3 regions of the Aminobacter sp. BA135 genome follow, and region 2 is predicted to be linked to each of the others. Evidence: riboswitches for the same ligand, from Rfam matches in the RefSeq annotation. Region 2 holds a riboswitch; each other region holds the start of a gene.
What was found. Region 2 has a riboswitch for thiamine pyrophosphate ahead of thiC (phosphomethylpyrimidine synthase ThiC). Riboswitches for the same ligand answer to the same signal wherever they lie in the genome.

Region 1 (10,465 bases), 1.8 Mb from region 2:
CGCGCGCCTCGGCGTGCTTGACGACTGGCACCATAAGGCCGCCGGGGGTCTGCGCCGCCATGCCGATATGCACGCCGGCATGGCGATGGATGATGCCGGCATCGTCGTCATAGATCGCATTGAGCTGCGGCTGCTCCGCCACCGCCTTGACCAGCGCCCGCATCAGGAACGGCAGGATGGTCAGCTTGGCGCGGTCAGGTTTCTTCGAGGCGTTGAGCTTGGCGCGCAGCTCCTCGAGTGCGGTGACGTCGACCTCCTCGACATAAGTGATGTGCGCGATGCGCGACTTGGCCAGCGCCATCTTTTCGGCGATGCGGCGGCGCAGGCCGATGACCTTGATTTCCTCGACGCCGGTCTTTTCCTGAAGGCCGGCGACGACGACGGCAGCACCACGGGCGGCGAACGCATCGAGATCCTCGTGGGTGACGCGACCGGCGGGACCGGTACCCGGCACCTGGCGCAGGTCGATGCCTGCCTCCCTGGCACGTAGCCTGACGGCAGGAGAGGCTAGCGGACGCTCGCCTTCCGGACGCGGCAGGCCGGTCGTGGCACGCGGCACAGGCTTGAGGGCTGCTGTGGCAGCGGCAGGCTTCGGGGTGGTCGGCGTTTTTTCTTCTTCTTTCTTAGCCGGCTCAGAAGAGGCTTTGGCAGCTTCTGGCGCCTTGGCCTCCGGCTTGGATTCGGCGGCCGGCTCTGCGGTCGACGGCGCATCACCGGCGACCTTTATCCTGACAATCGGCGAGCCGACCGGAACCGTGTCGCCGATCTCGGCGCCGAGCCAGACAATTTCGCCGTCGACCGGCGACGGGATCTCGACCGTCGCCTTATCGGTCATGACGGCGGCAAGCACCGCGTCCTCGCGCACGAGGTCGCCGATCTTGACGTGCCATTCGACAAGCTCAGCCTCGGCCACGCCTTCGCCGACATCGGGAAGCTTGATGACATGTTCGCCCATGCTCAGGCCTCCATCGTTTCGATCAAAGCTTCGCCGACACGCTTGGGTCCGGGGAAGTAGTCCCATTCCTGGGCATGCGGATAGGGCGTGTCCCAACCGGTGACGCGGGCGACGGGTGCTTCGAGATGGTAGAAGCAGTTTTCCTGCACCAGCGACACGAGCTCGGCGCCGAAGCCGGAGGTTAGCGTCGCCTCATGCACCACCACGCAGCGGCGGGTTTTCTTGACCGAGGCGACGATGGTCTCGAGATCGAGCGGCAAAAGCGTCCGGAGGTCGATGACTTCGGCATCGATACCTGTCTCCTCGGCCGCCGCCTGGGCGACATAGACCATGGTGCCATAAGCGAGAACGGTGACGGCGGAACCCGGCCGGCGGATCTCTGCCTTGCCGAGCGGGGTGGTGTAGTGCCCATCGGGCACCTCGCCCAACTCATGCTTCGACCATGCCGTGACGGGACGGTCGTGACGGCCATCGAAGGGGCCGTTGTACAATCGTTTCGGCTCCAGAAAGATCACCGGATCCGGGTCTTCGATCGAGGCGATCAGCAGGCCCTTGGCGTCGAGCGGATTGGATGGCACGACCACCTTGAGACCGGAAACATGGGTGAACAGCGCTTCAGGGCTCTGGCTGTGGGTCTGGCCGCCGAAGATGCCGCCGCCTGTCGGCATACGGATGACGATCGGACAGGTGAACTCGCCATTGGAGCGGTATCGCAACCGTGCCGCTTCCGAAACGATCTGGTCATATGCTGGATAGACGTAGTCGGCGAACTGGATTTCGATACATGGCTTGAGGCCATAGGCAGCCATGCCGACGGCGGCGCCGACGATGCCAAGTTCGCTGATCGGCGCGTCGAAACAGCGCTCCCGACCGTATTTCTGCTGAAGACCCTGGGTGCAGCGGAAGACGCCACCGAAATAGCCGACGTCCTCGCCGAAAACGACGACGTTGTCATCGCGGCCCATGGCGACATCCATGGCGCTGCGGATGGCCTCGATCATTGTCATGCGCGGCATCGGCTACACTCCCGCCTTCTGGCGCTGGCGACGGAGATGCGGCGGCATCTCGGCATAGACGCCCTCGAACATGTCGCGCGTCGACGGCTTGCCGCCGGCATGCAGCGTGCCGTGGCTCTCGGCTTCCTTCTGCGCCGTGATCACCGCCTCGAGGATTTCCGCCTCGGTCTGCTTGTGGCGCTCGTCCGACCACAGGCCGCGCTTGATCAGGTGGTTCTTCAGCCGGATCACCGGGTCACCCAGCGGCCAGGCATCGGACTCGGTCTTGGGCCGGTAAGCGGATGGATCGTCTGAAGTGGAATGTGCGCCGACACGGTAGGTGACATATTCGACCAGCGTCGGCCCGAGATTGAGCCTAGCCCGCTCGGTCGCCCATTTCGCCACCGCGTGGACGGCGAGATAGTCGTTGCCGTCGACACGCAGGGCAGCGATGCCAAACCCAAGCCCACGCGCCGCAAACGTGCCGGAGCCGCCGCGGGCGATGCCCTGGAAGGTCGAGATCGCCCACTGGTTGTTGACGATGTTGAGGACGACGGGCGCCTTGTAGGTCGAGGCGAAGACAAGTGCGGCGTGGAAGTCGCTCTCGGCGGTGGCGCCGTCACCGACCCAGCCGACAGCGATCTTGGTGTCACCCTTGATGGCGGATGCCATTGCCCATCCCACCGCCTGGATATACTGGGTGGTCAGGTTGCCGGAAATCGAGAAGAAACCGTGATCCTTGGCCGAATACATGATCGGCAGCTGGCGGCCTTTCAGCGGATCCATTTCGTTGGAATAGATCTGGTTCATCATGTCGACCATCGGATAGCCGCCGGCGATCAGCAGGCCGGCCTGGCGGTAGGTCGGGAAGTTCATGTCGCCCTGAATGAGCGCCTTGCGGAAGGCACAGCTGACCGCCTCTTCGCCCATATGCTGCATGTAGAACGAGGTCTTGCCCTGGCGTTGCGCCATCTGCATGCGCGCGTCGAAGGAGCGCAGCGTCATCATGTGGCGCAGCCCTTCGAGCTGCTCCTCGTCGGTCAGCGTACCGGCCCATGGACCTACGGCATCGCCTTCGCGATTGAGCACGCGGATGATCGAATAAGCCAGGTCGCGGATCGTCCTGGGATCGACGTCGACCGGCGGCCTGTCGACCGAACCCGCCTTGGGGATCGGCACATTGGAGAAGTCGGGGGTGCCGCCCGGGCGCACTTCCGGCTCGGGCACATGGAACTTCAGCGGCGCGGGATTGTCCGTCACGGATGCTCCTCCTGTCGCGTGCGCAGGCCAATTGGTCCTCCCTGCGCGGCAGACAATTTATGTCAGTAACGCTGACCTATTATCCGATCGTCTTCGAAACCGCAATGGGTCTCGATGCCCCCGACTTTGGCATTCTCTCGGCCTCGGCGAAAGGCCGTTGACACGACGCCGGTTCCGCCTCCATGCTTAGGGCTCACCAGGGGGGTCCCGACAAGGGGCTGAGATTCTGCTGGCTCGCGCAGCGCAGTGACCCGTTGAACCTGATCCAGTTCATACTGGCGTAGGGACGGTGCGAGGCGCAGCAGGCCGGATATCCGGCTCAGGCATTCGGGCTCATTCTTGCCCGAAGTCCCCAGGCAAAACCTCTCCTCCTTCTCATCGCATGGACTGGGTCTCCAACAAGGAGGCTCACTCATGAATGCCCACACCCCATCCGTCACTGTTGGCGAACTTCCCGCGTCGCGGAAGGTCTACAAGCCAGGCAAGCTCCATCCCGACATCCATGTGCCGATGCGCGAGATCTCGGTTCATCCGAGCGCCGGCGAGCCGCCGGTCACCGTCTATGATTCGTCAGGCCCCTACACCGACACGTCGGTGACAACAGACATAGAGCGCGGCCTGCCGCGGCTGCGCGAAGACTGGATCATCGCCCGCGGCGACGTCGAGCGTTATGAAGGCCGCGCGGTCAAGGCTGAGGACAATGGCTTCGTCTCGGGCGAAAGGCTGACGCCGGAATTCCCGGTTCGCAACGCCCCGCTGCGCGCCACCGGCGGCCGCGCCGTCACCCAGCTCGCTTATGCCCGCGCCGGCATCGTCACGCCCGAAATGGAATTCGTCGCCATCCGCGAGAACCTCGGCCGCGAGCAGATCCGGGCCAAGCTTCAACGCGACGGCGAGAGCTTCGGCGCCGTCATTCCCGATTTCGTCACCCCGGAATTCGTCCGCGACGAGGTCGCCCGCGGCCGCGCCATCATCCCCTCCAACATCAACCACCCGGAGAGCGAGCCGATGATCATCGGCCGCAATTTCCTGGTCAAGATCAACGCCAATATCGGCAATTCCGCCGTCACCTCGTCGATGGCCGAGGAGGTCGAGAAGATGGTGTGGGCGACGCGCTGGGGCGGCGACACGGTGATGGACCTGTCCACCGGCCGCAACATCCACAACATCCGTGACTGGATCATCCGCAACGCGCCGGTGCCGATCGGCACGGTGCCGCTCTACCAGGCGCTGGAGAAGGTCGGCGGCATCGCCGAGGACCTGACCTGGGAGGTGTTCCGCGACACGCTCATCGAGCAGGCCGAGCAGGGCGTCGACTATTTCACCATCCATGCCGGCGTGCGGCTCGCCTACATCCACCTGACCGTTGACCGCGTCACCGGCATCGTCTCGCGCGGCGGCTCGATCATGGCCAAATGGTGCCTGCATCACCACAAGGAGAGCTTCCTCTACGAGCATTTCGAGGAGATCTGCGACATCTGCCGAACCTATGACGTCGCCTTTTCGCTCGGCGACGGCCTGCGCCCAGGTTCGATTGCAGACGCCAACGATGCCGCCCAGTTCGCCGAACTGGAGACGCTGGGCGAACTTACCAAGATCGCCTGGGCCAAGGACTGCCAGGTGATGATCGAGGGCCCCGGCCACGTGCCGATGCACAAGATCAAGGAAAACATGGACAAGCAGCTAGAGGTCTGCGGCGAAGCGCCCTTCTACACGCTTGGGCCTTTGACCACCGACATCGCGCCCGGCTACGACCACATCACCTCTGGCATCGGCGCTGCAATGATCGGCTGGTTCGGCACGGCCATGCTCTGCTACGTCACGCCCAAGGAGCATCTTGGCCTGCCCGACCGCGACGACGTCAAGGTGGGCGTCATCACCTACAAGATCGCAGCACACGCCGCCGACCTCGCCAAAGGTCATCCGGCCGCCAAGGTCAGGGACGACGCGCTGTCGCGGGCACGCTTCGAGTTCCGCTGGGAGGACCAGTTCAACCTGTCGCTCGACCCGGAGACGGCGCGTTCCTACCACGACCAGACCTTGCCCAAGGAAGCACACAAGGTGGCGCATTTCTGCTCCATGTGCGGCCCCAAATTCTGCTCGATGCGGATCTCCCACGACATCCGCGCCGAGGCGCAGAAGGAAGGGCTGGCAGCGATGGCGGCGAAGTACCGCGACGGCGGCGACCTCTACATGCCGGTGGAAAGCGCCGAACCCGCGGAGACGGCAGGCCAGCCATGAAGGTGCTGATCCGTGGCGCGGGCGTCGCCGGGTTGACGCTCGCGCATGAGCTGGCGACACGCGGCGCAAGCGTGACCGTGGTCGACATCAGAAGGCAGATCGCCGGCAATGCCTCATGGCAGGCCGGCGGCATGCTGGCGCCGTGGTGCGAACGCGAGAGCGCCGAAGAAACGGTGCTTTCGCTCGGACGCGGTACCGCCGACTGGTGGTCCGCCGCCCTGCCCGAGCATGTCATGCGCAACGGCACGCTGGTCGTGGCGCCGGCTCGGGACGTGGCCGAACTCGACCGCTTCGGCCGCCGAACGTCCGGCTTTCGCAAGGTTGACGCCGATACGATCGCAGCACTCGAGCCCGACCTCGAAGGACGTTTCGGACGCGCACTGTTCTTCACCGAGGAGGCGCATCTCGATCCGCGCAAGGCGATGCTCGGGCTGCAGCAAAAGCTGGTGCAATTGGGCGTGCGCTTCGAGTTCGGCTACGGCGCCGTGCAGGCACCCGGCGAGCCTGACATCGAGGCCGACTGCACAGGCCTGGCAGACCCGAGGCCGGGCCTGCGCGGCGTGCGCGGTGAGATGCTGATCCTCAGGACGTCTGACATCTCGCTGGCACGCCCGGTGCGGCTCTTGCATCCGCGCGTGCCCGTCTATGTCGTGCCGCGCTCCGGCAACCTGTTCATGGTCGGCGCGACGATGCTCGAAAGCGACGTGACCGGGCCGACTACCGCGCGTTCAGTGATGGAACTGCTCAACGCCGCCTATGCGCTGCATCCGGCTTTCGGCGAAGCTGAACTCATCGAGACCGGTGTCGGTGTGCGGCCAGCCTTTGCCGACAATTTGCCGCGTGTCGAGCGCGACGGCAACACGATCCGCATCAACGGCCTCTACCGCCACGGCTTCCTGCTCGCGCCTGAGATGGCGCGGCAGGCCACCGACATGATCCTGGGCCACAAGACGAAAAGGGAGCTCGCCCATGAAGCTCACCGTTAACGGCGAAAGCCACGAGGTCGCGGCCGGCACGCTGGCGGCGCTGCTGACTGAGCTCGACTACGAGGGCAGTTGGCTGGCCACCGCGCTGAACGGCGAGGTGGTCCCGGCAAGGGAGCGCGACGACTGCGCCCTGGCCGACGGCGACCGCATTGAGATTCTTGCGCCGATGAAGGGAGGCTGACCCGTGCTCGAACTCTACGGACAACAGGTTTCGTCCCGCCTGCTCCTCGGCACCGCACTTTACCCCTCGCCCGCGATCATGGCGGACGCAATCAAAGCGTCGGGCGCCGATATCGTCACTGTCTCGCTGCGCCGCGAGACTTCCGGCGGCAAGACAGGTGGAAAATTCTGGTCGCTGGTCCAGTCGCTCGGCGTCCGGGTATTGCCCAACACCGCCGGCTGCCATTCGGTCAAGGAGGCGGTGACGACGGCGCGCATGGCCCGCGAGGTGTTCGGCACCAATTGGATCAAACTTGAGGTCATCGGCAACCACGACACGCTACAGCCCGACGTGTTCGGCCTGGTCGAGGCGGCCAAGATCCTGGCTGCCGAAGGCTTCGACGTCTTCCCCTACACGACCGACGATCTGGTCGTCGCCGGGCGCTTGCTCGATGTCGGCTGCAAGCTGCTGATGCCCTGGTGTGCGCCGATCGGGTCCGCGCGCGGGCCGCAGAACCTCGATGCCCTGCGCAGCCTGCGCGGTCATTTCCCCGATGTGCCGCTCATTGTCGATGCCGGCATCGGCCGCCCGTCACATGCGGCCACCGTCATGGAGCTCGGCTACGACGCCGTGCTGCTCAACACGGCAGTTGCCAAGGCAGGTGATCCAGTCGCCATGGCCGCGGCTTTCGGCAGGGCAGTCGAGGCCGGTCGCCAGGCATTCCTCGCCGGCCCGCTCGAAGCGCGCGACATGGCCGTTCCCTCAACCCCCGTCATCGGCATGGCAGCATTCTCATGAAGCTCGACCCGTTTTACCTGATCGTCGATTCCGCAGCGTGGATCGAGCGGCTGGTGCCGCTGGGCGTCAAGCTGGTGCAACTGCGCATCAAGGACATGGACGAAGCCGGCCTGCGCCGCGAAATCCGCACGGCGAAGGCCGTCTGCGAACGCCACCGCTGCCAGCTCGTCGTCAACGACCACTGGCGCCGCGCCATCGACGAGGGCTGCGACTTCGTTCATCTCGGCCAGGAAGACCTCGCAGAAGCGGATGTCAAAGCGATCCGCCACGCCGGCATGAAGCTCGGCCTCAGCACCCATGACGACGCAGAACTCGACACAGCACTTGCCGCCGCGCCCGATTATGTCGCGCTTGGTCCCGTCTATCCGACCATCCTCAAGGCGATGAAATGGGCGCCGCAAGGGCTCGACCACATCGCCCTCTGGAAACGGCGCGTGGGCGCGACACCGCTGGTCGCCATCGGCGGACTCAATGTCGACCGCATAGCAGGCGTCTTCGCGCACGGCGCCGACGTAGCTGCCGTCGTCACCGACATCACGCTCAACGCTGATCCCGAAGCGCGGACGCGCGAATGGCTGGCAGCGACGGCCCAGTGGCGATGACCTCGCATGTGCTCATTGTCGCCGGCTCGGATTCGAGCGGCGGCGCCGGCATCGTCCGCGACGTCGAAACGGTATCGGCTTTCGGCCTGCGTAGCAGCGTCGCCGTCACCGCAGTCACGGTGCAGACCCATGCCCGCGTCGAGCGCATCGAGCAGATGCCGCCCGACCTCGTTGCCCAGCAGATGCGCGCGGCCTTTGCCGCCAACCCAATTGCAGCGGTCAAGATCGGCATGCTGGGAACGGCGGCGACGATCGACACCGTCGCCTCGGTGCTGGCAAGCAGCCTGCCGGTCCCCATGGTGCTCGACCCGGTGCTCGCCTCGACCTCGGGACGTAAGCTGCTCGCAGGGAACGCCATCGACGCGCTCAAGCGCAAGCTTGTGCCGCTTTGCACGTTGGTGACGCCCAACCTGCCCGAGCTGGCACTGCTGACCGGCCGACCGCTCGCCGCGAGCGAAGGCGACATCGCCAGTCAGGCCGCAAAGCTGTTCGACACCGGCGCGCCCGCGATCCTCGTCAAGGGCGGTCACGCAACGGGAGCGACAGCGACGGACCTTTTGTTCCTGCCGGGACGCGAGCCGATCCGCTTCGAGGCGTCACGCATCGCGGTCGCCATGCGCGGCACCGGCTGCATGCTCGCAAGCGCGATAGCAGCCCATCTGGCACAATATGAGACGCTGGAGATCAGCATCGGCAAGGCGAAGCGGCACGTCTTCGCCAAGCTGCTTGCGTCAAGGCCGTGACGGCGGCTCAGCCCAGACGGGCCGCGTGCCACGTCAAATGATCGTCCATGAAGGTCGAAATGAAGTTGTAGGAATGGTCGTAGCCGTCCTGCATGCGCAAGGTGAGGCCGATGCCTGATGTCTTGCAGGCCTCTTCAAGCAGCCAGGGGCGCAGGCCCTCCTGCAGGAAGCTGTCGGCCGAGCCCTGGTCGACAAGGAATTCCGGAAACCGCTTGCCGTCCTCGATCAGAAGCGTCGTGTCATAGGCGCGCCATGCAGCTTCATCAGCACCGAGATACTTCTCCAGCGCCGGCTTCGACCAGCCGGCGGTCGACGGCTGTGCGATGGGTGCGAAGGCCGAGCAGCTCTTGAAGCGCTCCGGGTTCTTGAGTGCGATGGTCAGCGCGCCGTGCCCGCCCATCGAGTGGCCAAAGATCGCCTGGCGCGACATGTCGGCCGGGAAGTTCGCCGCGATCAGCGCCGGCAGTTCCTCGGTGATATAGGAATACATCCGGTAGTTCGCGGCAAAGGGCTGCTGCGTCGCGTCGACATAGAAGCCGGCGCCCGAACCGAACTGCCAGTTGTCCTTTTCGTCGGCCACGCCGTCGCCGCGCGGGCTGGTATCGGGACAGACGATGATCAGGCCAAGCTCAGCGGCGAGGCGACGGTATTCGCCCTTGTCCATGACATTGGCATGGGTGCAGGTGAGACCCGAGAGATACCACAGCACCGGCACGGGTCCGTTCTTGGCTTGCGGCGGCACGAACACCGCAAAGGTCATGTCGCAGGCGCAAGCCTCGGAGGCGTGGGAATAGACGCCCTGGATGCCGCCATGCGACTTCGACGTGGAAACGGTCTTCATCTGCTCTGCCTTCTCGTCAAGAATTACTGCCCCGGCATAACCTCGGGGGCGGCGACCTGCAACCGTTCAAAGAGATGCCGGCGGCGCGGCCGAGGGGTTGTGGAAACCTCGGACGCACCGCCGGTCGACGCCACGGCTCCGGGAACACGCGGGCCAAGCTGGGAGGCTTGAAGGCCGGCGAAAAGCCGTGGCGTTTGGGGAGCCGGCCATGGGGGCCTGGCCGGCTTTGGGAGCTCAGGAGATGGGGAGCACGGGACGCTAGTAGACGACGACGCTTCTGATGCTTTCGCCCGAATGCATCAGGTCGAAACCCCTATTGATGTCTTCGAGCTTGAGCGTATGGGTGATCATCGGGTCGATCTGGATCTTGCCCTCCATGTACCAGTCGACGATCTTCGGAACGTCGGTGCGGCCGCGTGCGCCGCCAAAGGCGGTGCCTTTCCAGCTCCGGCCGGTGACCAGCTGGAACGGCCGTGTCGAGATCTCCTGGCCGGCGCCGGCGACACCGATGACGATCGACTCGCCCCAGCCGCGATGGCTGGCTTCCAGCGCCTGGCGCATCACCTTGACGTTGCCGGTGCAGTCGAAGGTGTAGTCGGCGCCGCCGATCTGGTCGGCACCACGCTTGGTCATGTTGACGAGATAAGGAACGATGTCGCCCTCGACCTCCTTCGGATTGACGAAATGCGTCATGCCGAACTGTTCGCCCCAGGCCTTGCGCTCATTGTTGATGTCGACACCGATGATCATGTCGGCACCGGCAAGCCTGAGGCCCTGCAGCACGTTGAGGCCGATGCCGCCGAGGCCGAAGACGATGGCCGTCGAGCCGATCTCGACCTTGGCGGTGTTGATCACCGCGCCGATGCCGGTGGTGACGCCGCAGC
Region 2 (10,465 bases):
GTGAACGTGATGACGGCGCTGCAAACTGTGTCGTCGAATTGTGGCCACTGGAGCAATCGTCGTAAAGCGGGCCAAGGTTCTTGATCTAAACGGCGGCGGCCGCCATATTAGCGCAGCGCCTCTCACACGTTCGAGAGTGATCGCATTTTTGGATGCCGCCGGCTCGGGCTGTTTCGGCATCCTATTTCAACATCGGCCGCCGCTTGTTTCGAGTTATCGAATGGCCGTTCTCTGCATTTGGAGGCAAAATGACCGCAACGCCTTTCGCGCTGCCCGAGGCAGTGCTTACCGCAATCTCAAACGGAAAACCCGTAATTCAGGCATATCGGGAACATCTTGGCTATTCGACCGAGGACATTGCCGTGACCAGCGGTCTGACAGTCGAGGAGGTCGGGCTGATCGAATCTGGCCATTGTTTCGACAAGGGCTATCGCGATCGGATCGCTCGGGCGCTTGGCGTGGCTGAGAGTATCTTCGATGAAATCTCGGGTATCCCGAACGCTGCCTGACGTCGACCTCTGAAGATTACCCGCCGCCTGCCAGGTCGGATCAAAATCCCACGGGTATATCAATACCCTTACGGCGGCGGGCGGTGTCAGAATTCTTATTTCTACGGAATCGATTCGCTCTGCGGAAGATCGGCCTCATGCTGGGCGACGCGGATGTAACCTTGGCCCGCATGAGAGGCCAGATCTGTGGATAGAGAGAACCGGCTAGCCGCGTTGATGGGTCCCAAGGAAGCCACAAGAACTTGGGAACAAAAGACCAAAGGAGGCCAAGCGAAACATACGCAGGGGTGCCTGTCGAATTTGAGCGCGAGTGGGAATTTATCCGGTTCACACACCGCTTAGAAAATGGAAATGATCCGGGACGTGGCGCGCCGGCGGCCATTATGAACGAGCATAAGTCGCGACCGAGAGGCGCATCACTTTGCCAAAGCCGTGCACGATGAATGGATCACAAAGTTCCGAGAGAATCCGAGCGAACAGCTGCACTGGCACACCGGCCGGTACGAGGGCATGTGGACAAAATATCCCTACCCGATGGTGGCGCCGAACTACGGCACAACGATCAATTCTTGCGAAGTCGAGCGGCTTAGACGAAAGATTTCGGCGAAACCGCCCGAGGCCATCAGGAAGGTTCGTCACGATGAAAGCGATCCCTTGCCCGTTCTGCACAAGCTGCGAGGTTAGGCCATATGAGACGGACGAGGCGCGCGTTGTGATGAAATGCGAGGACTGCGGTGCATCGGGGCCGGTCTGCATCGACGAAGTCAACGCCGTCGAAAGCTGGAATTACCGTCCATCTGCCCAGCCCGAATAGGATTGTTCACTTGGCATGGCGATAGCGATGCGCCTACGTCTAATGGCCCCGGTCCGTCACCGGCGCGCAGGAGCGTATTATCTTCGTCAGCCGGTGCCGCGTTTCTCTTCCGGGCCCCCGCCTGTCAGCCCGGCGCATGCTGGCCTACCCCGTCAGAGTGCCAGGCCGCTCATGTCGCGCCTGCCGTACATGGCAACGAACCTTATCGCGCACCTGATCGACTGATATTGCCGATCACCTTCCGCAACTCGAGCGGCTGTAGCAGCGCATGCCGTTGCAGCGGATGCGCAAGTGTCGTCTGACAATCTCGCCGGAAAACTGCCGTCTCAACAATTCGGCCAGCCTGTCGTTCGACATCGCTCACTAGCCGTACTCATAAAACCTGTTCTGGTTTGCCTCGCCTAGCAGCCGGTCGCCTGACAGCCCACATGCCGACGCAGGTTCGGTCTGCAAGCCACCGTAGGGCATGTGACGTTGGACTGTCAGGTTCGACCGTATACGTCCTCAAGCCGCACGATGTCATCTTCGCCGAGATACTCGCCGCTTTGGACCTCGATCATCACCAGTCCGATATTGCCGGGGTTTTCGAGCCGGTGTTTGTGGCCGCAAGGGATATAGGTGGATTGATTAGTGGTCAGGAGTAGCTCCTGGTCGCCGTTGACTATTTTCGCAGTGCCGCTGACCACGACCCAGTGCTCGGAGCGGTGATGGTGCATCTGCAGGCTCAAGCGTCCGCCCGGCTTCACCTCGATGCGCTTGATCTTGAAGCGCTCGCTTTCCTCCAGAACCGTGTAGGTGCCCCAGGGCCGGTGCACGGTACTGTGAAGCAAATGCGCTTCATGTCCCGCAGCCTTGAGGCCCTCGAAGAGTTTCTTGACGTCCTGGACGCGATCACGGGATGCAACAAGCAATGCATCTGGGGAATCCACGATCACCAGGTCGCTGATGCCGACGGTGCCGATGACGCGTTTGTCCGAGCTTATGTAACTGCCCACGGTGTCGACCACGTGGACATCGCCGCGAATCCTGTTGCCGCTCCCGTCAGCGGCGACCAGTTCGGCCATTGCGTTCCAAGATCCAATGTCGTTCCACCCCATTTCGCAGGGAACGACGGAGAGATTGTGGGTTTTTTCCATCACCGCTCGGTCGAGTGAAATACGCGGCGCCATGGCGAAGTGCTCAGATGAGAGTTCGACGCTGGCAACATGTTCGCCGTGGCTGACGCGAGCGTTATCATAGCTATCGAGAACGGCATCGATCACCTCCGGGCAATGCGCAGCCATTTCGTCGAGCATGACCTGTGCCTTGAAGCAGAAGATGCCGGCGTTCCAGAAGAAACGTTTGGACGCGACATAAGATTTGGCAGTCTCGGCGTTCGGTTTCTCGACGAACCGGACAACTTTCTCACCGTCGGCCTCGATGTAGCCGAATGCGGTGTCTGGCCTATCCGGGGTTATGCCCAAGGTTGCGATACGCCCCTGCTGCGCCTGTTCGATTGCCCGGTTCATGGCGGTTTGAAATGCGGGCAGATCACCAATCATATGGTCGGCGGGAAAAATACACAGAACAGCATCGGGACCCTGTGTTGCCTTGGCATGGACGGTTGCCGCAGCGACGGCGGCGGCGGTATCCCGACCCTCAGGCTCAAGCAGAAAGGTGCGTGGCAAAACAACGGAATCCAGCTCGTCGAAAACGTCTTTCGTAAGGAAGAGGTGCCCCGTGGACGTCACGGTAACAAGCTCCACGACATGCTGCATCGAAGCGGCGCGCAACACGGTGTGCTGGATGAGCGAAAGTCCATCCGCCACCTTGAGGAAAGGTTTGGGGTGCGATTGCCTTGAGGCGGGCCAGAGCCGCGAACCAGCTCCACCGCTGATGATGACCGGAACCACTTTCATCAAAGGTCCTCTATCTCGTCTGTAAGCGCGAATGCCTGTGCCCCTTGCAGCGTCGAGGCGACGATCGCCATGGCCCTGCTCTCGGTCGAAGCTTCCGAGTAGCAGCGCAGTTCCGGGGCATTGCCGGAAGGCCGCAGATGTATGATCTCACCTGAAAGCATCCGCGCCCTGAGGCCATCGGTTTCGTCAACTTCGGCGACGGTCCCGAACGAGGCAAGAAAGTGCTGCAGTGCGTTCCGGCTTGCGAGATGATCCATCAATCTGCGTGAACTTTCCGCAGGGAAGTTCTGAAGCCGGTCACTGGCGCACACAGGAAGATTCCAAAGCCCGCGCAGTCGCGACAGCTTCTTTTTTGTCGACGCCATGGTACCGAGGACGGCCAGGATCGGGAGGAATGAGTCCCGCGTCGGCAGTGCAGTCAATGTCTTCCCATTCACCGCACAATCCGAGCCCAGCAGAAAACCACCATTGGCCTCAAAGCCGACGATGACGCCGCCGGCGCCGTGTAATGCTTCCATTGCTTCAATGACAAATGGAGACCCGACTTTCGTCCTCTGGACCGCGAAACCAAAGGCCTTCGAAATTCCCGAATTGGAGGTCACTGGCGTCACGATCGTGTCTGCCTTCAGGAAAAGAGCCGTTGCAAGCCCAACCAGGTCGCCGCGAAGAAGATCGCCATTTTCATCAGCGACGAGTGGCCGATCACCGTCCGCATCGGTCGACACGATGGCATCGAGACCGAATTCGCGGACCCACTTCTTCAATTTTGCGATTGTTGCTGCGTCCACGGCTTCGGTATCGACAGGTACGAAGGTCCCGGTTTTCCCGACGGCGACCACGCTGGCACCGAGCGATCGAAGAACCTGTACCAACAGTTCCGCCGCGACCGAACTGTGCTGATAGACACCAAGTCTCATGCCGGAAAGTGAGCCCGGCTCCAGCATGTCATGGGCGCGCTCTCGATAAGACGCGATCGCTTCTTCACGGTGCATAGGCCACGTCGCTCCCAGACAAGCCGTTGGTAAGCAATACGCAATTGATCTTTCGGCTACAAAGCGCGTAATCGCGGCCTCATCCGCCTTGCTGATTTCACCATTCGGGCCATAGAATTTGATGCCATTGCGATCGGCTGGAATGTGCGACCCGGTGACCATAAGAGCCGCCGCGCCGTGTTTGCATGCATATAGTGCCAGGGCAGGCGTAGGTATGGTGCCGCAATCGATCGGCTGGAAACCATTTGCGGCCAACCCCGCCATGCAATTGTCGGCTATCGCCTGACTGCTGTCACGTAGGTCGCGGCCTATGAAGACCGGACTATTCGGCTGAACCCGGCTGGAAATCAAACGCCAAGCGAAAGCTTCGGCATAAAGTCCGCTGGCCTTGCCGACCAATTCCGAAGCCAATCCTCGAACGCCGCTTGACCCGAATTTCATGATTTCGCTTTGTTAGTGGACAGGCAGGGTGGGGTCATGTTGCAATGGGCCAGTACTTTCTATTGCAAGCGCCATCGTTGTCAGCCACCTGCTGTTTAGATATGCGGTCTCTACAACACGGTGTGGCGTAAGGACCCCTCAGAGTTCCGCCGAACAGCAGGGCATCCACTGGCACAGGGGCATCCACAGTTCTCCTTCTATTGGAATCTATTGGCGCGCTCATCTAATGATCAAGGCAGTGGAGTGATCGATCGGTGCCTGCCGGTATTTCGCTATGCAGCATCATGACAGGTCCGTAAACTTGGTTGTTTGGATGGAATGCATCCATGGCATGGATAGGGCTAGAAGGCCGTCTCGATCAGCGCAATGGAACCGTGTGATTCTTAGGTATTTGGATTAGGTCAGCCAGAGCGCTCGCCGACCAGACCCAAGAAGCAGGAACCGATGCTTGGATCAGTTGGGATGACGATCAGCGCCGACAATGTCTTGCCTTGCGACGCCTTCAGTCTAGGAAAGTTGTTCTGGAATTGCGTTCGATCAAGGCCTAGCGCAAAACCTTGATGCAGTCGTCGCCGCCGCAATCTTCGCCTTCGGCTTTGTCTACATCCATCAGTTCGAGGACGGAAACGGCCGCATTCACCGCTACCTGATCCACCACGTCCTTGCCATGCACCGCTTCAATCGCCGGGAGTGGTGTTCCCGTATCGGCCGCGATCCTGGACCAGATCGACGAGTACAGGCGTATGCTGGAGAGCTATTCGAAGCGCCTTCTGCCATTGGTCGAATGGGAACTGACGCCGCAATTCAACGTCCGGGTGCTGAATGACACCGCGGATTTCTACTGACACTTCGATGCAACCCCGCACGCCGAATTTCTTTTTGCCTGCGCTCGGCGGACGATCGAACGGTACCTCCCTGACGAAACAGCTTTTCTGCAGCGCTACGATCAATTCCGGCAATAGGTGAATGCCTTTATCGACATGCCCGAGCGGCTGATCGATCTGCTCTTCCGTTTCCTTAACCAGAATGGTGGCCCCTATCGAGCCGCGCCCTCGGAAAGGAATTCCCAGCTCTGACCAATGACGAGGCGCGGCGGCTCGAGGCGATCTATGCGCAGACCAGAAAACGGCAAAGCACGCGGCAGAAGCCTTTCACTGGACTGCCGGTCGACCCTTGCGTTGTCGCCGAAACTCGGGACATACAAGTTCTGGGGCAAACCGGACAAGCCGAAGGTGTGTCGGGAATGCTGCTGCGCCACAGCAGTGATTTCTGCATCGTCTATACGCCTACATACGCAGCGCCGGACTCAGCCCCCCAGCGGTCGAAGATGCGCGACAAGTCGCGTGCAAAGTCATCTTGGGGACGCTGACAACAAGGTACGTGCGCTCAATCGCGTCCACCCCATTCACAAAACCGGCTCCGTGGAGTAGTGGGAACGCAGAGAAATCTCCGGTCGCAGCCTTACCCGGTCAAAACAAGGATTCAAACCATGAATGCCCTCGTCATCTGCTCCGGCGGATTGGACTCTGTTTCGCTCGCTCACAAGGTGGCGACCGAGCAGAAACTCATTGGCCTGCTTTCGTTCGATTACGGCCAGAGGCACAAAAAGGAACTCGGCTTTGCCGCCATCTGCGCCAAGCGGCTGGGTGTTCCGCACCAGATCGTCGATATCCGCGATGTTGGCCGGAACCTGAGCGGCTCGGCGCTGACTGATAGTGTGGACGTGCCCGACGGGCACTATGCCGAAGACTCCATGAGGATCACGGTGGTGCCGAACAGGAACGCCATCATGCTGGCTATCGCCTTCGGGGTTGCCGCCGCGCAGAAGGCCGATGCGGTGGCCACTGCCGTCCATGGCGGAGATCATTTCATCTATCCCGATTGCCGGCCCGCTTTTATCGACGCCTTTCAGACGATGCAGAACCATGCGCTCGCAGGCTACGCCGATATCCGCCTTTACGCTCCCTATGTGAATATGTCGAAGGCCGACATCGTCAGCGAGGGGGCAAAGTACGCCACACCGTTCGAGGCGACGTGGTCCTGCTACAAGGGCGGCGCACGTCATTGCGGTCGCTGCGGGACATGCGTCGAACGGCGCGAAGCATTCAATCTGGCCGGCATTGCCGACCCGACAGATTATGAGGACGCGGACTTCTGGCTCCACGCTATCCAGACAAGGAGCGCGTGATGTTCCGCATTACCAAAGAGTTCCACTTCTCGGCCTCGCATCAGCTCACCTCCTTGCCACCAGATCATCAGTGCGCACGTCTGCACGGCCACAACTACATCGTCGTAGTGGAGCTTTCAGGTGGCGAACTGGACGAACACGGCTTTGTGCGCGACTACCAAGATCTGGCGGCGTTCAAGCACTACATCGATGGGACGTTCGACCATCGGCATCTTAACGACGTGCTGGGGCATGACCATGCCACAGCGGAATACCTGGCCAGGCACTTCTACGACTGGTGCAAGGTGCGGCTACCCGAAACCTCCGCCGTGCGGGTGAGCGAGACGCCGAAAACCTGGGCGGAATACCGGCCATGACTTGCGCCTTGCATCCCGGAATCCGGGTGAGCGAGATTTTTGGGCCGACCATTCAGGGCGAAGGCGTGCTGATCGGCTTGCCGACGGTGTTCGTAAGAACCGGCGGGTGCGATTATCGCTGTTCCTGGTGCGACAGCCTGCATGCGGTGGACCGTCGCTTCCGCCATGATTGGGAGATGATGTCTCCCGACGCGGTTTGGCAAAAGGTCATTGCACTTTCCGGCGGTCAGCCCGTCATGGTATCGCTGTCGGGCGGCAATCCGGCCATCCAGCCGCTTGGCCATTTGATCGACCGCGGGCATAGCGAGGGCTACCGTTTTGCATTGGAAACCCAAGGTTCGGTGTCTAAGCAATGGTTCGCGGATCTCGACGTGCTGGTGCTCAGCCCCAAGCCGCCCTCAAGTGAAATGACGACAGATTGGGCCGCGTTCGACGCCTGCTTAGAGGCGGCGCAGGATAAGCCGCAGATGGCGCTCAAGCTCGTCGTCTTCGACGATGATGACTATGCCTATGCCAAAGACGCCGCGGCGCGCTACCCGCAATTACCCGTCTATCTGCAGCCCGGCAATCACACGCCGCCGCGTCCCGGCAACGAAGACGCGTTCATCGACATGGCCGGTGTGATGAGCCGCATGGAATGGCTGGTTGAAAAGGTGACCCGTGACAGGTGGTTCGAGGCGCGTGTACTGCCGCAGCTTCATGTTCTGCTCTGGGGAAACAAACGGGGCGTCTAGCCGAAGGGGAAGGATTGCCGACGACGAGCAAGACAGACATCTATAGCAATCTCAGCCAACTGGGCGGCAGCAGTGTTGTTCCGGAAAGCCCCGAAAACACCGTGCTGGAAAAGGCACCGAAATCAGCATGAGGGCTCGCCTTATTGGGGGCGCTTCACCGCTCCTCTGGAGCGTGACTTGCTCTCGATACTACCATGCTTTTCCGCTGGGTTTGTTTGGTCGCCGATCACCGCTGCGGGACGAATGCGCTTGACAAAATAGCGCCGGCCCGTTCAATTCGGCGCATTCACCAGGGGAGTCCCGGCAAGGGGCTGAGATACTGCTGGCTTTCGCGGCGCAGTGACCCGTTGAACCTGATCCAGTTCATACTGGCGTAGGGACGGTGCAAGCGCTTTGCGGGGGTTTACGCCCGAGATCCTGTTTCGGCAGGTCGGCAGAAGCGTCTTTTCATCCTTCCGGCACAGAACTGGGTCTCCAATGCATGAGCAAAGGAGCCTCAAGATGGATGCCCTCACCCCCGCCGTGTCGACGGGACCACTGCCCGCCTCGCGAAAGATCCACAAGTCTGGCGTCCTCCATCCGCACATCAAAGTGCCGATGCGCGAAATCTCCGTCCATCCGACAGCCGGCGAGCCGCCGGTCACCGTCTACGATCCGTCCGGCGCCTATACGGACCCGACTGTCGAAACCAGCATCGAAAAGGGCCTTGCCCGACTTCGCCACGACTGGATCATGGCGCGCGGCGATGTCGAGGCCCATGGTGGCCGCCACGTGCGGCCGGAGGACAACGGATTTGCGACTGGCGAGCGCCTGACACCGGAATTTCCCATTCGTAACCGGCCGCTCAGGGCGAAGCAGGGCAAGGCGGTGACCCAGCTTGCCTATGCGCGCGCCGGTATCATCACGCCTGAAATGGAGTTCGTCGCCATCCGCGAGAACCTCGGCCGAGAGATCCTGCGCGGCAAGCTGCAGCGCGACGGCGAAGCTTTCGGCGCGGCGATCCCGGATTTCGTCACACCCGAATTCGTGCGCGACGAAGTGGCGCGCGGGCGGGCGATCATTCCCGCCAACATCAATCATCCCGAAAGCGAGCCGATGATCATCGGCCGCAATTTCCTGGTGAAGATCAACGCCAATATAGGCAATTCCGCCGTCACCTCCTCGATGGCCGAAGAGGTCGAAAAGATGGTCTGGGCGATCCGCTGGGGCGCCGACACGGTGATGGACCTGTCGACCGGCCGCAACATCCACAACATCCGCGAATGGATCGTACGCAATGCGCCGGTGCCGATCGGCACGGTGCCGCTCTATCAGGCGCTCGAAAAGGTCAACGGCATTGCCGAGGACCTTACCTGGGAGGTCTACCGTGACACGCTGATCGAGCAAGCCGAACAGGGTGTCGACTATTTCACCATCCATGCCGGCGTGCGGCTGCACTACATCCCGCTGACCGTCGACCGGGTCACGGGCATCGTCTCGCGCGGCGGCTCGATCATGGCCAAGTGGTGCCTCCATCATCACCGGGAAAGCTTTCTCTACGAGCACTTCGCGGAGATCTGCGACATCTGCCGCGCCTATGACGTGTCCTTCTCGCTTGGCGACGGTCTTCGTCCCGGCTCGATCGCCGACGCCAACGACGCGGCGCAATTCGCCGAGCTGGAAACGCTTGGCGAGCTGACGCAGATCGCCTGGGCCAAGGATTGCCAGGTGATGATCGAGGGGCCTGGCCACGTGCCGATGCACAAGATCAAGGAGAACATGGACAAGCAGCTCGCTGTCTGCGGCGAGGCACCTTTTTACACGCTTGGGCCGCTGACGACCGATATCGCGCCAGGCTACGACCACATCACCTCAGGTATCGGCGCCGCAATGATCGGCTGGTTCGGCACCGCCATGCTTTGCTATGTGACGCCGAAGGAACATCTCGGCCTTCCCGATCGCAACGATGTCAAGATTGGCGTGATCACCTACAAGATCGCTGCTCACGCCGCCGACCTCGCCAAAGGCCATCCGGCCGCGAAAACCCGCGACGATGCGCTGTCGCGGGCGCGCTTCGAGTTCCGCTGGGAGGACCAGTTCAACCTGTCACTCGACCCCGAAACAGCGCGATCCTTTCACGACCAGACCTTGCCCAGGGAGGCGCACAAGGTGGCGCATTTCTGCTCGATGTGCGGGCCGAAATTCTGCTCCATGCGCATCTCCCACGACATCCGCGCCGAGGCGCAGAAGGAGGGCATGGCGGCGATGGCGGCGAAATATCGCGAGGGCGGCGATCTCTATGTGCCGGCGGACGAGGCCGGCGCACCGCTGATGTCGGAGGCGCATGAGCCATCATGAGGGTGCTGGTCCAAGGGGCCGGCGTCGCCGGTCTCACCGCAGCCTTCGAACTCGCCGCTCGCGGCGCGGCGGTGACCGTCGTCGAGACCCGGCATGGCCTCGGTGGCAATGCGTCGTGGTTCGCCGGCGGCATGCTGGCGCCATGGTGCGAGCGTGAAAGCGCCGAGCAGCCGGTGCTCGATCTCGGACGCGACGC
Region 3 (10,465 bases), 1.6 Mb from region 2:
CACGACTGTGCGTCGGGCCGTGTCGCTCGGTTACGACGTCACGCTCGTCGCCGACTGTCATACGACCGCCGACTCGGCCCATCTCACCCATGTCGACATCATCGCCCACCACAACGAAACGCTCGACGGTTTTGGTGCCGGCAATGCCGTGGTCGATGTCCGCCCGGCCGTGGCAATCTCGTTCTGAGCACTGCCTGGGGCGGCAGCGAGGTCTAGCCTTCGCCGCCCTTGCCGTGGTCGTGCTGATGCGTGATCGTCGCGATGAACCGTTTGGTGCGCTCATGCTTCGGATTGCCGAACACTTCGTTCGCCGGTCCTTTTTCAACCACCGAGCCCGCTTCCAGGAACAGCACCTCATGGGCAATCTTCGACGCCAGGCGCAGATCGTGCGTGGCGATCACCATCGTCGTGCCCTCGCGCGCCAGCTGGCCGAGCACGTCGACCACTTCCTGCGCCAGTTCCGGGTCGAGTGCCGAGGTCGGCTCATCGCACAACAGCACCTTGGGCGACGGCGCCAGCGCGCGTGCGATGGCCACGCGCTGCTGCTGACCGCCGGATAAGGTCGCGGGCCAGGCGTCGAGCTTGTGCGCCATGCCGACCTTGTCGAGCAGCGTCATGGCCCGCTCGCGTGCCTTCGCATCTGGCCATTTCAGCACCGTCACCAGCCCTTCCATGACGTTCTCGATCGCCGTGCGATGCGGAAACAACTGGAAGTTCTGGAACACCATGCCGGTCTGGCGGCGCAACTGCTGGATTGCCTTGGTGGCGACGCGGTGGCCGGGGCGGAATTCGAGTGTGTCGTCGCCGATGCGCACAGTGCCGGAGGTCGGAATTTCCAGCAGGTTGATGCAGCGCAGCAGCGTGCTCTTGCCGCCGCCGGAAGGCCCGACGAGGGCGGTGACGCTGCCCTCGCGGATCTCGACCGAAACATCCTTGAGCACGATATTGTCGCCGAATTGTTTGACGATGTGGGACAGTCCGATCATGACCGTGCCTCCAGGAAGCCGCCGTAACGGTTGAGCCGCTTCTCGAGCCTGACCTGAAGCGACGACAGTACCGAGCTCATTGCGAGATAGAGTATGGCCGCCTCGACATAGAGGATCAGCGGTTCATAAGTGGTGGCGACGATGCGCTGGGCTGCCTGGAACATCTCCGGCACGGTAATGGCGGCAGCCAGCGAGGTGTCCTTGACCAGCGAGATGAAGGTGTTGGACAGCGGTGGCACGGCGACGCGGGCTGCCTGCGGCAGGACTGTGCGGCGCATCGCCTGCGACCATGTCATGCCGATAGAGTAAGCCGCTTCCCACTGCCCCTTGGCCACCGAGCTGATGGCGGCACGAATGATCTCGGAGGAATAGGCGCCGACATTGAGGGTGAAGCCGATCAGTGCCGCCGGAAAGGCGTCGAGCACGATGCCGATGCTGGGCAGGCCGTAGAAGATCAGGAACAGCTGCACCAGAAGTGGCGTGCCGCGGATGATCCAGACGTAGAAGCGGACGATGCCAGAAAGCCAGGCAGGCCCGAACAGGCGGGCAAGGGCTGCGCCCAGCCCCACGGTCAGGCCCAAGGCGAAAGAGAGAAGCGTCAGCGGGGCTGTGAAAACGAGCGCGGCCCACAACAGTGGGCCGAGCGAGTCCAGCATCAATTGAAGCCAGTGTGGCAAGATGAATGCTCCCTCTCCACAACAAACAAGCCCGGAAAATCGCAGATTTTCCGGGCAAGTTCATGGGAAAAAATGAGAGGTGGAAAATGAGCGCCTTACAGCCGGCCGCCACGCCGGGCGCCGCCTGAAGGGCAATGCTGTTACTGCGAGACGTCGGCGCCGAAATAGGTCTCGGAAATCTTCTTGTAGGTGCCGTCGGCCTTGATCTCCGCCAGCGCCTTGTTGATCGCCTCGACCAGCTCGGGCTCACCCTTACGCACGATCACGCCGGAGAAGTCGGCCTTGGCCTCTTCGGCGACGATCTTCACGTCGGCGTCGGGCTTGTGCTTCTTGAAGTCGAAGAACGATAGCGAGTCGTTGATGGTGGCGTCGGCGCGGCCGTTCAGCACCAGCTGGATCGACTGGTCGAAGCCATCGGTGCCGACGAGCTCAGCGCCATTGGCCTCGGCGATCTTGCCGAAATTGCTGGTCAGCGACTGGGCCGACTTTTTGCCCTTGAGGTCGGCGAAGCCCTTGATGTCCTCATTCTTGCCGCTGACGATCAGCACTGCCTTCGAGGCGATGTAGGGATCGGAGAAGTCGTACTTGGCCTTGCGCGCCTCCGTGATGCCGACCTGGTTGATGACGGCGTCATAGCGCTTGGCGTCGATGCCGGCGATCAGGCCGTCCCATTTGCCTTCGAGAAACTCTGCCTTGACGCCGAGGCGCTTGGCGATTTCCTTGCCGATCTCGACGTCGAGGCCGACGAGCGCTCCCGATGCGTCGTGATAGGTAAAGGGCGCGTAGGTGCCCTCGGTGCCGATCTTGAATACGCCGGCTGCCTTGATCTCATTGAGATTTTCACCGGCATGGCCGGCGGCAACGGCTGCGAGCTGGATCGTTGCGGCAACGGCCAGCGACTTAAACCACTTCATTTTGTGTGATCCCGATTTTGTGCCCGGCTTGCTGGCCGGGAAAGTTGTGATTGGCGGCAATCTGTCAGAAGCCAGCTCTCGACATAAGGAATGAAATTTCAAAATTGACGCAATAATGGAATGTGAATCTACGCAACTGAAGGCCGCCAGCCGCCCCGGAACATTCGACGACACGGCGCGTTAATGGCGCTGCGGGGCAGCGCGGCAATTGCGGTGCGCGTCTGGCTGCTCTCAGGACAAGGGGCGCAAGATGTATATGGATCGGGCAGGCCTGTCTGGCGAGCAGATGATGCTGAGGGCGGCGTCGCGCGCGCCCTATCTGGAGCGCGGCGAAGAGCTCGAGCTGGCGATCCGCTGGAAAGAGCGGCACGATCAGGACGCGCTCAACCGCATCACCACCGCCCATATGCGCCTCGTCATCGCCATGGCGGTCAAGTTCCGGCGCTACGGGCTGCCGATGGGCGACCTCATCCAGGAAGGCCATGTCGGGCTGCTTGAAGCGGCGGCACGCTTCGACCCGGAGCGTGAGGTCCGCTTCTCGACCTATGCGACCTGGTGGATTCGCGCCTCGATGCAGGACTATATCCTGCGCAACTGGTCGATAGTCCGTGGCGGCACGAGTTCGGCGCAGAAGTCGCTGTTCTTCAACCTGCGGCGCATGCGCGCCCGGCTCGCCCAGGGCGGCGACCCGCTCGGCGGCACCGCAGCCTATCAGGAGATTTCGGTAGCCCTTGGCGTGTCGGAAGCCGACGTCGCGCTGATGGACATGCGGTTGTCGGTGCCCGACACCTCGCTCAATGCGCCGCTCAGCGACGATGGCGATTCGGGCGAACGGATGGATCTGCTGGTCTCGGACGATCCCTTGCCGGACGAGCTGGTCGGCGAGGCGATCGACATCGAGCGCCGCTCGGGATGGCTGCATGACGCGCTCACCGTGCTCAATGCGAGGGAACTGCAGATCATCGAAGAACGTCGGCTGACGGAGGAAGGTGCTACGCTGGAAGAGCTCGGCACCTCGCTCGGCATCTCGAAGGAGCGGGTTCGCCAGATCGAGACCCGCGCCATGGAAAAGCTGAAATCAGCGCTGGAGCGGAAGAATCCGGCGTTCCAGGTCGCCTGAGCGCTGATCTCCTGGACCTGCATCGTGCTTCCCGAACGGCTCGATTTCCGGGCCGATGCGCTACCGGTCGGTGACGATCTTGACCTTGTCGCCGGCGGAAACCGAGGCGCCGGGTGCCAACGCATTCAGAACCCTGAACAGGTCGAGCTTGCGGTCGACGCCGACCATGCTGGCGGCGAGCGAGCCCATGTTCTGGCCGGGCTGGACGGTGACGACGCGGATGCGCAACGGCTTCAGACCAGCCTTCTCCGCTGCCGTCATGACCCGGAAGCTGGAGCTGACCGAACGGGCGATCTGGTCTAGTGCGGTGCTGGCCGTCGGAGCGGCCGTCAGCAGGCGATAGACCTGCGCGCCATTGCGGATCACGACGATATCGAACTGCCAGCCTTCGGCGCTGGCGCGGGCGAAGGCCGCCTCGTTGCCGTTGATCGTATCGGCGCGTACGCTCGACGGGTCGAGGCCTGCGACCCAGCCGCTCTTGACGTAGTCGGTCAGTGGCAGCTTGGCGTCGATCGCCACGCCATCGAAGCGGATAGCCGTATTGTCAGGTCCGGTCGCTGTGACGGCGGCTGCCGTGTTGTCGATGACAAAGCCTTGCGGCACGGCAAACGAGATGCCGAGCTTGGGGTGCATGAAGGTGGTGCCGCGCACATAACCTTCATCAGGCGTGTCGCCGAACAGCAGGCCGTCGATGCCGGCGAGGAAGGAATCGCGATCGCGGCGGCCGATGCCGGGCGCGCCGAACTGGCGGGCGTGGCGCTGGGCAAGGTCGATGCGCTGCGGCGCGTTGGGGTGGCTGGCCAGGAAGTCGAGGCTGGCGTCGGTGGCGCCGCTGACCGCGCGCAGGTCGGAGTAGGCGGCCATCGACTGAAGGAAGCGTCCTGCGGCAAACGGATCGTAGCCGGCCTGGCCGCTCATCTTGATGCCGATGCCGTCGGCTTCCAGCTCCTGATTGCGCGAGAACTGGGCGAGCCGGAGCTTGCCGCGGATCAGCGCTGCCTTGGCGGTCGGGCTTTCGCCGAGCACGTCGGTGACGACCTTGGTCGCCAACACTTCCTCGGCTTCCTTCTGCTGACGCTGGATGCCGTGGTTGGCAGTGACGTGGCCCATCTCGTGCGAGATGACGGCGGCCAACTCGGCCGAATCATTGGCCAGCGCGAGCAGGCCGCGCGTCACGTAGAGATAGCCGCCGGGCAGCGCAAAGGCATTGACGTTGGGCGAATTCAGGATGGTGATGCGGTAGGTCTGGTTCGGGTTGCTCGACACGGTGGTCAAGCTGCCGACAACCTTGGCGACCATGCGCTCCAGCTTGGGGTCCGAATACTCGCCGCCATAGGTCGCCAGAATGCGCGGATGCTGCGCCTTGGCGATCTCGGCGAGCTTGTCGTTGCGGGTGACGTTGTCGACGGTGACAGGATTGTTGGACGGCTGGAAGCCTGACTCGCGGACATCGGAGGGGTTGAGTATCTGGCAACCCGAGACAAGCGCCGACAGCGCGACGGCAACCATCAGGCGCGCATAGCGGGGCGTTCTCGTCTCGATCAACATGTCGCGGCAGGTGGGCAGAGCTCGCGTCCTTTCGAAGTCTTTAGGCGGCAGGCAAAGCAGAAGCGGGCCCGACCAGATGGACGTAGCCACAGACGACTCGCCGACACAATAAGGCCGATACCGCCAATGTGGCGATTTGGCTGTAAATTATGTCCGCTTCCGGGCAACCCGGCGTGATCGCGTCATCACCGTTCACCGCCGATATAGTGTCTGAACGCTTCAGGTCCAGCATTGGTGAAGAAATCCGCAGTCTTTCCAGCCGCCGCGACAGTGCCAGCCTCGACGAAAACCATGTTTTTAGCCAGTTTTCGGGCATCTTCGGGCTGGTGTGTCACGAAAAGCACGGTCATGCCGCGTTCTGCATGAAGGCTCGCCACGAGATCCAGCATATCCTCGCGCAATGCTGGTCCAAGCGAGGCAAAGGGTTCATCCAGCAGGAGAATCGGCCGGTCGCGGACAAGGACGCGCGCCAGCGCCACGCGCTGGCGTTCGCCGCCCGACAGTTCGCGGGGCAGGCGCTTCTCCATGCCGGCGAGGCCGACGCGTGTCAGTGCGGTTGCCACGTCCCGCCTGTCGGCAGTGTCCAGGCGCAGCGCAGGCGAGCGACCGAGCCCGACATTCTTCACGACGTCGAGATGGGCAAAGAGGTTGTTTTCCTGGAAAACCATCGACACCGGCCGCTCGGATGGCGGTGCGATCGTCACGTCGACGTCGCCGATCAACACGCGGCCTTCGCGCGGTATCTCAAAGCCAGCGACGAGGTTGAGCAATGTCGACTTGCCGGCGCCGCTCGGTCCCATGATCGCGGTAATCTCGCCCGGTGCAAAGGTCACGTCGAAGCGCACCATGGTGTCGCTATAGCTGAACACCACATGGTCGAGGCGTACCGCGGCACTGGTCGAGGTCATTTCGCAGTCTCCCTGCCGAGGCGGTCGGCGAGCATCGTCAACGCCAGGCACAACAGACCGAGCATCAACGCAAGTCCCGCCGCGTCATCGGTGCGGTAGCTGCCCATGCGGGCGAGCAAAAGGTAGGGCAAGGTCTGCACCGCGTCGCTGCCGAACAGCGCGATGACACCGAGATCGCCGAGCGACAGCGCCATGGCAAAGGCGAATGCCGTTGCAAGCGGGCGCTTGAGCACTGGCCAGTCGATCAACCGCAGCCTGTTCCAGCCTGAGATGCCGAGCTGGGCGCACAGCCTTTCGTGACGTTCGCTGGCCGCGTCATAGGCAGGGCGGACGGCGCGGACGGCAAATGGCATGGCCATAACGGCGTTGACGGTGACGACCATGAATGGCGCCAGCGCAAACACGTCGACCGACTGCCGCACCAGCACGAACCAGCCGGCGCCGATGACGATCGGCGGCACCACCAGCACGAAGCCGGCGCCGGTGTCGGTGAAGCGTTCGAGCAATGTCTTTTCGCCGCCTGTCCTTCGGCCGGCCAGTGCCCGACGCGCCATGACGAGGGACAGGGCAAGCATGGCCGCGAGTGTCGCCGACAGCGTGGCAAGCACGATGCTGGTCAGTGTCGCCCGTTGCACCGATGCTTCGCCGGCGAGGCGGCCGAGATCGGCCTCCAGCCCTGAGGCGATCGTCGCCAGCATGGGGCCGCCGACGAAGACGAGTGCCGCGACGATGATGGCGGCGTTGAACGCCGTCTCGCCGGTCTTTGCCTTGATGTAGTTGCGCTGGGCCACCGGCAGGTTGGCGTCGCCGGTCGTGTTGGCGCCGAGCCGCATCAGCGCCAGAACCACAACTGCCGTGAGCGCGATCTGCAGCAGGGTCAGGGCTACTGCGCGCGCGGGGTCGAAGTCGAAGCGCAACGCCTGATAGATCGCAACCTCAAGCGTTGTTGCGGCCGGGCCGCCGCCGAGCGTCAGCACGATGGTGAAGGAGGTGATGCACAGCATGAAAACGAGGCCCGCAATGCCGGGCAAGGCTGCTCGGATTGCCGGCCATTCGATCATGCGGAAGCTCGACCGGGCGCCCATGCCGAGCTGGCTCGCCAGCCGCCACTGGTCCGCCGGCACCGTCTGCAGCGCCTCCAGAATCAGCCGCGTCGCCAGCGGCAGGTTGAAGAAGACATGGGCAACGAGAATGCCGGACAGGCCATAGATGCCGGGCCAAGTGCCGCCGGTCAGCGCCGCAAGCGGTTCAGCGAAATAGCCGGCGCGGCCGTAGAGCGACAGGATGCCAAGGGCTGCGACGATCGCCGGCAAGGCGAGGGGAATGGCAAACAGGCGCAGGATCAGGGCGCGGCCGGGAAAGGCGGGATGCCGTGCGAGCGCTCGGGCAACGAAGATCGCCGGCACAACCGACAGCAAGGTCGACAGCAGCGCCTGCCACAGGGTGAAACGGGCAATGCGGAAGAGGTAGGAATCGAAGGCGTCGGCAGCACCTTGTGGATTGCGTGCGGCCTCGATGCCAAGACCGGCAAATGCGCCGCCGATCAGGATGCCGATGGCCGCCAGCGCGATGATGCCTGAGGTGATGCGGGGGTCGGTGCGGCTTATGGACATGACGGATCAGATTTTGCAGGCTTTGGGTTGCCAGCTCGAGGAAGGTCGCGCTCCGTCCCACCCCCCTCTGGCCTGCCGGCCATCTCCCCCGCAAGGGGGGAGATCGGCAGCTTCAACGCCCGCTTGTCCTCTGCAACCATGCAGGTTGGCGCAGGCCATGCCACAGCCAATCTCCCTCCTTGCGGGGGAGATGGCTGGCAGGCCAGAGGGGGGTGTTCAAGCGCAACCATGGCAGGTCGACAGAGCCTACTTGCTCATCACGCCGAGCCACTCGTCGACCCAGGCCTTGCGGTTGGCAGCCACCTCGTCGGCGCTGAAGATCAGCGTCTTGGTCGGCTTCACCAGCTTGTCGAAGGCTGGGTTGAGCGGCTTGTCGGTCTTGCCGGCGGGCAACATCCAGTTGGTTTCGGGTACGGCGTCCTGGAAGCCTGGGCTGGTCATGAAGGCCATGAACTTTTCGGCCAGCGGGTTCTTGGCGCCGGTCGTGGTGATGCCGGCGACTTCGATCTGCAGGTAGTGGCCTTCTTCGAAGGATGCCGCCTGGTAACGCTCGGTGTTCTCGGCGACCATGTGGTAGGCTGGCGAGGTGGTGTAGGACAGCACCATCGGCGCCTCGCCCTTGGTGAACAGGCCATAGGCCTCACTCCAGCCCGGGGTGACGGTCAGCACGCGGCCCTTGAGCTTGGCCCAGGCTTCCGGCGCCTTGTCGCCATAGACCGACTTGACCCAGAGCAGCAGGCCGAGGCCCGGCGTCGAGGTGCGCGGATCCTGGATCGCGATCTTTTCTTCCGGATTGCCCTCGACAAGTTCCTTCAGGCTTTTCGGCGGGTTCTTCAGCGTCTCGGTGTCATAGACGACGGCGAAGTAGCCGTAGTCGTAAGGAACGAAGGTGTCGTCCTTCCAGTCACCCGGAACCTTGACGTCGGCGCCGGCGGCACCATGCGGCGCAAACAGGCCGGTGGCCTTGGCTTCGGCTGTCAGGTTGGTGTCGAGGCCAAGCACGATGTCGGCCTTGGTCGATGCACCTTCGAGCTTGACGCGGTTGAGCAGTGCTACGCCATCGGCGACCGAGACGAAGTCGACAGTGCAGGCGCAGTCGGCTTCGAAGGCCTTCTTGACCTGCGGGCCGGGGCCCCACTCGGAGGTGAAGCTTTCATAGGTGTAGACGGTAAGCTTGCCTTCGGCAGCGGCAGGGAAAGCAACCGTGGCCAGCGCCAGGGCGGAAGTCATGGACAGGATCAACGAGCGCATCGGCGCCTCCTTCATTGGTGTTGAAAGGGAATTTGAAGCGCCGGGCGTCCGAAGCATCTAATCCCTCCGCCGGTACAAACCGGATCAGGTTCAGCGGGTTGGCCGGGACGGTTCCCTATGCCTCTCAGCCGGCACGCAATTGCGCGACCGGCACCCCGTTAGAGCGGTTCAACAAATAGGCCCGCGCATCAGGCCACGCAAGCGGTAGTTTGCCGGCCACCGACCACGTCGCGGCCTTCCGTTTCGGCTGCCGGGCTGGTAATGCGCATGCCATGACCCGGTTCACCATACTTCTCGGCGGCGAGCTTTTCCGCACCCCGCGCCTCGACCGCCAGGTGGCGGGCAGCAGGGTGATTGCGGCAGATGCCGGTATCCGCCATGCCGCCACGCTCGGGCTGATGCCGGAACTGTGGCTCGGTGACTTCGATTCCGTGCCATCAGATCTCGACCCGCGTTTTGCCGACCTGCCGCGGGCGACCTTTCCGGCCGAAAAGGACAGGACCGACGGTGAACTGGCCATCGATGCCGCGCTTCGGCTCGGCGCGACCTCGCTGGTGCTTGTCGGCGCCTTCGGCGGCGCCCGCGCCGACCACGCCTTCCTTCATTTCGCCCTGGCGCTCAGGCTTGCCGAAGCCGGCATCGAGGTGCTGCTGAGCAGCGGGCGCCAGGAGGCTTTGCCGCTCCTGCCCGGCAGCGCCGGCTTCGACTATGAAGACGGCATGCTGTTTTCGGTGCTCGCCTTCTCCGAGCTGACCGGGCTGTCCGAACAGGGCGCCAAGTGGCCGCTCGACAATGTCGACGTGCCGTTCGGCTCGTCGCTGACCCTTTCCAATGAAGTGCGGGGTCCGTTGCGGATTTCGCTCGGCAGCGGCCGTGCCCTGCTCCTCGCTCATCCCTTTCCTGCTTCGGATTTCTGAAACATGGCGCCTCCGCTTCTCAATCTCGACGGCATCCGTCTGACCTTTGGCGGCACACCGCTGCTCGACGGCGCCGCACTGACGGCCGCTGCCGGCGACAAGATCGCGCTTGTCGGCCGCAACGGCTCGGGCAAGTCGACGCTGCTCAAGATCGCGGCGGGCATGATCGAGCCGCAGGACGGCGTGGTGTTCCGCCAGCCGACGGCAACCATCCGCTACTTGCCGCAGATGCCTGACATGGACGGCTTCGCCTCTGTCCGCGCCTATGTCGAAGCCGGGCTCGGACCTGCTGACGATCCGCATCGCGCCACCTATCTGCTCGACCATCTCGGCCTGACCGGCGAGGAGTCTCCGGCCGACCTGTCGGGCGGCGAGGCGCGCCGCGCAGCACTTGCCCGCGTCATGGCGCCCGAGCCCGACATCCTGCTGCTCGACGAGCCGACCAACCATCTCGACCTGTCGGTCATCGAATGGCTGGAAGAGGAACTGATCCGCACCTCCTCGGCGCTGATCCTGATCTCGCACGACCGC

Region 1: linked by a shared signal. The riboswitch ahead of thiC (phosphomethylpyrimidine synthase ThiC) and the one ahead of thiC (phosphomethylpyrimidine synthase ThiC) in region 2 are both predicted to bind thiamine pyrophosphate.
Region 3: linked by a shared signal. The riboswitch ahead of thiB (thiamine ABC transporter substrate binding subunit) and the one ahead of thiC (phosphomethylpyrimidine synthase ThiC) in region 2 are both predicted to bind thiamine pyrophosphate.

What each region holds. Positions count from the first base shown of each region.
Region 1 is NZ_CP139572.1:1,553,294-1,563,758, reverse strand. It holds gene SLT36_RS07670 (dihydrolipoamide acetyltransferase family protein) at 1-955, opposite strand, end outside; gene SLT36_RS07665 (alpha-ketoacid dehydrogenase subunit beta) at 958-1,971, opposite strand; gene SLT36_RS07660 (3-methyl-2-oxobutanoate dehydrogenase (2-methylpropanoyl-transferring) subunit alpha) at 1,975-3,210, opposite strand; TPP riboswitch at 3,399-3,515, shown strand; gene thiC (phosphomethylpyrimidine synthase ThiC) at 3,625-5,451, shown strand; gene thiO (glycine oxidase ThiO) at 5,448-6,437, shown strand; gene thiS (sulfur carrier protein ThiS) at 6,421-6,618, shown strand; gene SLT36_RS07640 (thiazole synthase) at 6,622-7,395, shown strand; gene SLT36_RS07635 (thiamine phosphate synthase) at 7,392-7,997, shown strand; gene SLT36_RS07630 (hydroxymethylpyrimidine/phosphomethylpyrimidine kinase) at 7,967-8,740, shown strand; gene fghA (S-formylglutathione hydrolase) at 8,748-9,581, opposite strand; gene SLT36_RS07620 (S-(hydroxymethyl)glutathione dehydrogenase/class III alcohol dehydrogenase) at 9,840-10,465, opposite strand, start outside.
Region 2 is NZ_CP139572.1:5,475,454-5,485,918, forward strand. It holds gene SLT36_RS26580 (helix-turn-helix domain-containing protein) at 249-509, shown strand; gene SLT36_RS26585 (mannose-1-phosphate guanylyltransferase/mannose-6-phosphate isomerase) at 1,806-3,221, opposite strand; gene SLT36_RS26590 (phosphomannomutase) at 3,221-4,654, opposite strand; gene SLT36_RS26595 (hypothetical protein) at 5,332-5,613, opposite strand; gene queC (7-cyano-7-deazaguanine synthase QueC) at 6,144-6,842, shown strand; gene queD (6-carboxytetrahydropterin synthase QueD) at 6,842-7,198, shown strand; gene queE (7-carboxy-7-deazaguanine synthase QueE) at 7,195-7,932, shown strand; TPP riboswitch at 8,214-8,330, shown strand; gene thiC (phosphomethylpyrimidine synthase ThiC) at 8,434-10,269, shown strand; gene thiO (glycine oxidase ThiO) at 10,266-10,465, shown strand, end outside.
Region 3 is NZ_CP139572.1:1,263,441-1,273,905, forward strand. It holds gene SLT36_RS06155 (cysteine hydrolase family protein) at 1-187, shown strand, start outside; gene SLT36_RS06160 (amino acid ABC transporter ATP-binding protein) at 213-986, opposite strand; gene SLT36_RS06165 (amino acid ABC transporter permease) at 983-1,663, opposite strand; gene SLT36_RS06170 (amino acid ABC transporter substrate-binding protein) at 1,804-2,577, opposite strand; gene SLT36_RS06175 (RNA polymerase factor sigma-32) at 2,828-3,697, shown strand; gene SLT36_RS06180 (M48 family metalloprotease) at 3,758-5,206, opposite strand; gene thiQ (thiamine ABC transporter ATP-binding protein) at 5,431-6,153, opposite strand; gene thiP (thiamine/thiamine pyrophosphate ABC transporter permease) at 6,150-7,766, opposite strand; gene thiB (thiamine ABC transporter substrate binding subunit) at 8,013-9,017, opposite strand; TPP riboswitch at 9,062-9,185, opposite strand; gene SLT36_RS06200 (thiamine diphosphokinase) at 9,290-9,934, shown strand; gene SLT36_RS06205 (ABC-F family ATP-binding cassette domain-containing protein) at 9,938-10,465, shown strand, end outside.